One region of the Micrococcus lylae genome, then DNA from elsewhere that is predicted to be linked to it. Evidence: predicted binding sites of a transcription regulator. Region 1 holds the regulator's gene; each other region holds the start of a gene.
The links. The regulator LexA, encoded in region 1, represses DNA repair genes until DNA is damaged. The targets are predictions, from matches to a motif close to TCGAACANNTGTTCGA.
Positions count from the first base shown of each region.

Region 2: a site for LexA is predicted at 1,516-1,531, ahead of recA (recombinase RecA). Genes of this name have one in related genera too.
Region 3: a site for LexA is predicted at 1,504-1,519, ahead of uvrA (excinuclease ABC subunit UvrA). Genes of this name have one in related genera too.

Region 1 is NZ_FUKP01000035.1:12,703-14,969, forward strand. Features, by position in the region: gene FM125_RS05165 (ATP-dependent DNA helicase) at 1-633, shown strand, start outside; gene lexA (transcriptional repressor LexA) at 723-1,475, opposite strand; gene FM125_RS05180 (LysM peptidoglycan-binding domain-containing protein) at 1,736-2,104, shown strand.
Region 2 is NZ_FUKP01000027.1:791-3,057, forward strand. Features, by position in the region: gene FM125_RS12435 (regulatory protein RecX) at 1-253, opposite strand, end outside; gene recA (recombinase RecA) at 279-1,343, opposite strand; gene FM125_RS04325 (DUF3046 domain-containing protein) at 1,556-1,774, opposite strand; gene FM125_RS04330 (helix-turn-helix domain-containing protein) at 1,947-2,267, opposite strand, start outside.
Region 3 is NZ_FUKP01000059.1:20,950-23,216, forward strand. Features, by position in the region: gene uvrA (excinuclease ABC subunit UvrA) at 1-1,429, opposite strand, end outside; gene FM125_RS08460 (MBL fold metallo-hydrolase) at 1,740-2,267, shown strand, end outside.

The DNA.
Region 1 (2,267 bases):
GTGCTCTACGTGGCCCGCCACCTTCCCAAGCCGGGCCGCTTCGCCTCCGAGGAGTCCCTGGACGAGCTCGAGCGGCTCATCACCGCCTCCCGCGGCGGGGCGCTGGGCCTGTTCTCCTCCCGCCGGGCCGCCGAGGACGCCGCCGAGGCCATGCGCCGCCGGTGCGGGAAGGACATCGAGATCCTCTGCCAGGGCGACGCCACCCTCTCCGCGCTGGTCAAGCAGTTCGCCGAGGAGCCGGACACCTGCCTGTTCGGCACCATGAGCCTCTGGCAGGGCGTGGACGTCCCGGGCCCTTCGCTGCGCCTGGTGGTGATCGACCGCATCCCGTTCCCACGTCCGGACGACCCGCTCTCCCTGGCCCGCACCCGTGCGATCAGCAGCCACGGCGGCAACGGGTTCATGGCGGTCTCCGCCACCCACGCCGCCATCCGCCTGGCCCAGGGCGCCGGCCGTCTCATCCGCTCCGTGCAGGACAGGGGCGTGGTGGCCGTGCTCGACTCCCGTCTGGCCACCGCCCGCTACGGCGGCTTCCTCGCCTCGGCCCTGCCGGACTTCTGGCGCACCACGGACCCGACGGTGGTGGAAGGCGTCCTCGGCCGCCTCGCCGCGTCCGTGGATCAGGACGGCTGACGCCGCCTTCCCGACGACGGCTCCTCACCTGCACGAAGCCCCTCACCCGGATTCCGGGTGAGAGGCTTCGTGGCGCCGGGCGGTGCGGCTCAGAGGGCGCGGAGCACGGTGACGACGCGGCCCATGATCGTGGCGTGGTCTCCCAGGATCGGCTCGTAGGCGGTGTTCTGCGGCAGCAGCCAGGTGTGGCCGTCGCGCTGACGGAAGGTCTTCACGGTGGCCTCGTCGTCCAGCAGGGCGGCGACGATGTCCCCGTTCACGGCGGTGTTCTGGCGGCGGACCACCACCCAGTCGCCGTCGCAGATGGCGGCGTCCACCATCGAGTCGCCGGAGACCTTGAGCATGAACAGCTCGCCCTCGCCGGTGAGGCGGCGAGGCAGTGCCATGACGTCCTCGACCTGCTGGTCGGCGAGGATCGGCCCACCGGCGGCGATGCGGCCGACCCACGGCACGGGGACGGAGTCTCCCTCCTCCGTGCCGGTGTGCCATGTGGGCAGCGCCGAGACCACGGCGTCGCCGTCGGCGGACGTCGCGCCGGCTGCGGCCTCACCGGCGGCCTCACCGGAGGCGGCCAGGAGTGTCCCGTCCTCGTCCCGCAGCACCTCGAGGGCACGGGGGCGGCCCGGGTGGCGGCGCAGGTAGCCGAACTGTTCGAGGCGGGTGAGCTGGTGCTTCACGGAGGAGAGTGAGCCCAGGCCGGCGGCGTCGCCGATCTCGCGCATGGACGGCGGGTAGCCGTGCTCGGCGATGGACGCGCGGATAGTCTCCACGATCGCGCGCTGGCGCGGCGTGAGGGTCTGCGGCGTCCCGGTGGGGTGCTCAGGGGGCTGAGGAGTGGCCATGGCGGTCCGTTCCTGCTCGGCGGCGTCGGCGGTGTTCCCTATCGTGTCCGCCCCTCGTGGTCTGCTGTCCGGCGTCACCTGGAGAGGGTCGTCCATGGGTGGAACCCGTGGCTCGACCGTAGCCCAGGAGACCGACCGGTTCAAAGATATGTTCGAACTCGGCATGGCGTGTCTCGAAGGCGTGTGCTAGAAAAGTGTTCGAACAGATCGAACGGATGTTCGAACAGCCTGCTCGGCAGGTGGAAAGGCAAGGCAGCACCATGAACGCTCGCCCCCGCTCCGTCACCCGCACCGGCACCGTCCAGGCTGCCGACTGGCGGCTGAACCGCCGCGGCCGCTTCGTCCTGCGCGGCCTGCCCGTGATGGTGCTCGCGGCCGTGCTCACCGCTCTGGCAGCCACGGCCCTGTCCATCACCCTGTCCCCGGCGGCCGTGTCCTCCAATCAGGCCGGCGCGGAGCTGGAGAAGGTCACCGTGATGCCCGGTGACAACCTGTGGGACATCGCCGGCCGTGTGGATCCGGCGGCCGACCGCTTCGCCACCATGGAACGCATCACCGAGCTCAACGGCCTCGAGGGCCGCACCCTCGAGACCGGCGACGACCTCTTCGTGCCGGCCATGGTCGACTGACCCGTTCGTGCCGGCCATGGCCGACTGACCCGCCCGTGCCGGCCATGGCCGACTGCCCCGGCTGGATCCCTGCACGTCGTGCCCCCCGATCCCTTCATGTCCTCCTCTTGCGCGGGAACGATCCCGCGGCTCCCGGCTGATCACAGGCCTGCTCCAGACCCCG
Region 2 (2,267 bases), on a different contig from region 1:
GCTCGCGTTCGGCCTGCGCACGGACGCGCCGGGCAGCGCTGCGGGCGCGGGCCGCGGCGAGGCGATCGGGGTCGACGCCGTCCGGCAGATCCTCCTCGAGACACTCGGTGTCCGCGGCCGTCGTCTCGTCACCGGTTTCCCCGCGGCGGGCGTCCCGTTCTCGGGCGGCCTTCACGGAAGGGGCCTCGATCCAGATGGCGTCGCCCCACGAAGGATCTCCCTGGGGCTTGCCGCGGCCTCGCCGCTCACTCATGCGCTGATCCGTGCGGTGCGGCGGTTCAGCCGGCGTCCGGGACGGCCGTCAGCGCGGGCTCCTCGCCCTCCGCCTCGGCGTCCTCGTCCGGCACGATGCCGAGCTTCTGGAGGATCCGGGTCTCGATCTCGAGGGCCAGGTCCGGGTTGTCCTTGAGGAAGCGGCGCGCATTCTCCTTGCCCTGGCCGAGCTGGTCCCCGTCATAGGTGAACCAGGCACCGGACTTGCGCACGATGCCCTCCTCGACGCCCATGTCGATCAGGCCGCCCTCCTTGGAGATGCCCTCGCCGTAGAGGATGTCGAACTCGGCCTGCTTGAACGGCGGGGCCATCTTGTTCTTCACGATCTTGGCGCGGGTGCGGTTGCCGACCGGGTTGCCGGCCTCCTTGAGGGTCTCGATGCGGCGCACGTCGATGCGGACCGAGGCGTAGAACTTCAGGGCCTTGCCGCCGGTGGTGGTCTCCGGCGAGCCGAAGAACACGCCGATCTTCTCGCGCAGCTGGTTGATGAAGATCGCGGTGGTCTTGGACTGGGCCAGGCGGCCGGTGATCTTGCGCAGCGCCTGGGACATGAGGCGGGCCTGCAGGCCGACGTGGGAGTCGCCCATCTCTCCCTCGATCTCGGCGCGCGGCACGAGCGCGGCCACGGAGTCGACGACGATGATGTCCAGGGAGCCCGAGGAGACGAGCATGTCCATGATCTCGAGGGCCTGCTCGCCGGTGTCCGGCTGGGAGACCAGCAGGGCGTCCGTGTCCACGCCGAGCTTGCGGGCGTAGACCGGGTCGAGCGCGTGCTCGGCGTCGATGAACGCGGCGATGCCGCCGTTGCGCTGGGCGTTGGCCACCGCATGCAGGGCGACCGTGGTCTTGCCCGAGGACTCCGGGCCGTAGATCTCCACGACGCGGCCGCGGGGCAGGCCGCCGGTGCCGAGGGCCACGTCCAGGGCGACGGAGCCGGTGGAGATGGTCTCGACCGGGGTCTGGGACTGTTCGCCCAGACGCATCACGGAGCCCTTGCCGAACTGCTTGTCGATCTGGGCCAGGGCGGCGTCGAGGGCCTTCTGACGGTCGTTGCCGGTGTCGGTGCTCATCTTTCACCTCTGGATGTGTGGTCTTCGGTCCGGGCCGCGGGGCCCGGCGCGGGTCCGTCCGATCCGCTCGTGGACGACACTACGGACGGGCGCCGACACGATAGGGCGCGCCGGCGGATCTGTGGACGGCAGCCCGCATTCGGTCTGCTGTGGAGGACACTACCGCACATCTTCGAACATGTGTTCGATACACGGTGCGGCGTGTCCGGCGCTCACCCCTTCGGCGGGATGTCCCGGCCGAGCCGGCGCTCCTCCGGCACGTCCTGCAGGTCGCAGATCGCCCGCCAGACGTCCCGCGGGTCCACCCCCTTCGCCAACGCCTCGGCACCGGTGCAGTCGAGCCCGGGCAGGTTCAGGGTGTCCACGATCACCGGTCCCCGGGCGGGGCCGAACTCCTCGGCCACGAGGCGGGTGAACTCACTGCGGCGCATGCAGGTCCTCTCGGATCGTCTCTCGGTCCGCGGCGCGGAGCCACGGGAGCGCGCCCTGCCCGGGCGTGCGGTGTCGATGATGTCACGGCGGCGTGCCGCCGTGACGCGACGACGGGCGGTCGCCTTCGTGTGAAGGCGACCGCCCGTCGTCGTGCAGCAGCGGATCCGACGATCAGTGGGCGAGGGTGCCCACGCGGCCGGAGCCGCCGAGGTCTGCGGTCAGCTCGTCCGGCACGGTGTCCGGGACAATGACGCCCTCCTGCTCGGCGATGCGGTCCGAGACCTCCCGGAGCATGGCGGACAGCGGCACGTCGAGTGCGTCGCAGATCGAGGCCAGCAGCTCGGAGGAGGCCTCCTTCTGGCCGCGCTCCACCTCGGACAGGTAGCCGAGGGAGACGCGGGCGTCGTGCGACACCTCGCGGAGCGTGCGGCCCTGGCGCTGGCGGACGTCGCGGAGGACGTCGCCGATCTCGTGACGGAGGATGGGCATGGA
Region 3 (2,267 bases), on a different contig from region 1:
GGTCGGCGATGCGGCGCTCACGCTCGGTCAGCTCCAGGGCCTCGAAGAAGGCGAGCAGCTCGCGCAGCGGCAGGCGTGTGGCGTCCGCGATCGACTTGTCCGCCACGAGCACGTTGAGCACGGTGGGGTTCAGGCGCGCGCCGCCGCAGGCCGGGCACGGGATCTGGCGCATGTAGGACTCGTAGCGCTCTCGGGCCGAGTCCGACTCCGTCTCCCCGTGCTTGCGCTCGATGTACGGCATGACGCCCTCGAAGCCCGTGGTGTAGCGGCGCTCGCGGCCGAAGCGGTTCCGGAAGGCGACCTCCACCTTGAAGTCCTTGCCGTGCAGGACCGCGTGGCGGGCCTCCTCGGGCAGGTCGCGCCACGGCGTGGTGAGCGAGAAGCCCACGTCCTTGGCCACCCCGGCGAGGATGCGCTGCCAGTATTCGGCGGTGGACTTGCCCAGTGACCAGGGGGCGATGGCCCCCTCGGCCAGCGACAGCTCGTCGTTGGGGACCACGAGCTCCTCGTCCACCTGCAGACGGGAGCCGATGCCGGTGCACTCGGAGCAGGCGCCGAACGGGTTGTTGAAGGAGAAGGAGCGCGGCTCGATCTCGTCCACGGTCTGCTCGTGGCCGTTCGGGCAGGACAGCTTCTCGGAGAAGGGGCGGTAGCGCGGGGTGCCGTCCGCGCCGCGGCCGGAGAACTCTCCGGTGTTCTTCTTGCCCTTCTCCTCGACGACCTCCACGTCCACGAAGTCGGCGATCACGAGCCCGTCGGCGAGCTTCAGGGCGGTCTCTACCGAGTCGGTGAGGCGCTGGCGGATGCCTTCCTTCATGGCGAGGCGGTCCACCACCACGGCGATGGTGTGCTTGACCTGCTTCTTCAGGGTCGGAGGGTCCGAGAGCTGGACGAGCTCGCCGTCCACCACGGCGCGGGCGTAGCCCTGCGCGGAGAGGGAGGAGAACAGGTCCACGAACTCGCCCTTGCGGCCGCGGACGACCGGGGCGAGGACCTGGAAGCGGGTGCGCTCGGGCAGCTGCAGCAGCCGGTCCACGATCTGCTGAGGGGTCTGCCGGTCCACGGGCTCGCCGCAGTCCGCACAGTGGGGCACGCCGATGCGGGCCCACAGCAGGCGCATGTAGTCGTAGATCTCGGTGATGGTGCCCACGGTCGAGCGCGGGTTGCGGTTCGTCGACTTCTGGTCGATCGACACGGCCGGGGACAGACCCTCGATGAAGTCGACGGCCGGCTTGTCCACCCGTCCGAGGAACATGCGGGCGTAGGAGGACAGCGACTCGACGTACCGGCGCTGGCCCTCGGCGAAGATCGTGTCGAACGCCAGGGAGGACTTGCCGGAGCCGGACAGGCCGGTGAACACGACCATGGAGTCGCGGGGCAGGGAGACGTCCACGTCCTTGAGGTTGTGCTCGCGTGCTCCCTGGACCACGATCCGGTCCGGGTCGGCGGTGTCGCCCGCGTGGCCGTGCGGTCCTGCGGCGAGTCCGGTGGGGGCGGTGCTGTTCGTATTTGTGTTCGACACGCGCTCCAGTCTAGGGGCGGACGCGGCCCCCGCCAGGGCCCGCAGGCGTGATCCTGCCGACTGTTCCGCCCAGGGCGGACGTCGCCGCCGCCCGCCGCGGCTCCCGCCGGCCGCTTCCCGACGACGGCCGCGCGCCCTTCGCCTCTGCCCTCGCCCGCCGTGGCGGTCCGGGAGATCGAGCTGTCCTGCAGCACAGTCCGCACGTAGACTCGAGCTCATGTCCGCGTCCCCCGCCGCTCCCCGTCTCCTGCACGATCTGCCCGCCGTCACGGTGCGCACGTGCGTCGTCTCCGAGATGCAGAACAACGTCTACCTGCTGACCTCCAAGACCACGGGAGCGCAGATCCTCGTGGACGCGGCGGACGAGCCGGAGGCGATCGCGGCGCTGCTGGCCTCCGCGGCGGACGACACCCCGTGCGAACCGCACCTGGACCTGCTGATCACCACGCACCGGCACTGGGACCACATCCGTGCCACCGCGGCCGTGGTGGAGCAGCACTCGCCGCGCCACGCCGCCGGAGCCGCAGACGCCGAACAGATCGAGAAGGAGACCGGCACCGAGGTCACCGAGCGCCTGGAGCACGGCGCCACGGTGGGAGTCGACGGCATCGAGCTGGACGTGATCGGCCTGCGCGGCCACACCCCCGGCTCCGTCGCCCTGGTGCTGCAGTCGGGCCCGGACGAGGAGCCCATGGTGTTCAGCGGGGATTCGCTCTTTCCGGGCGGCGTCGGCAAGACCTGGTCG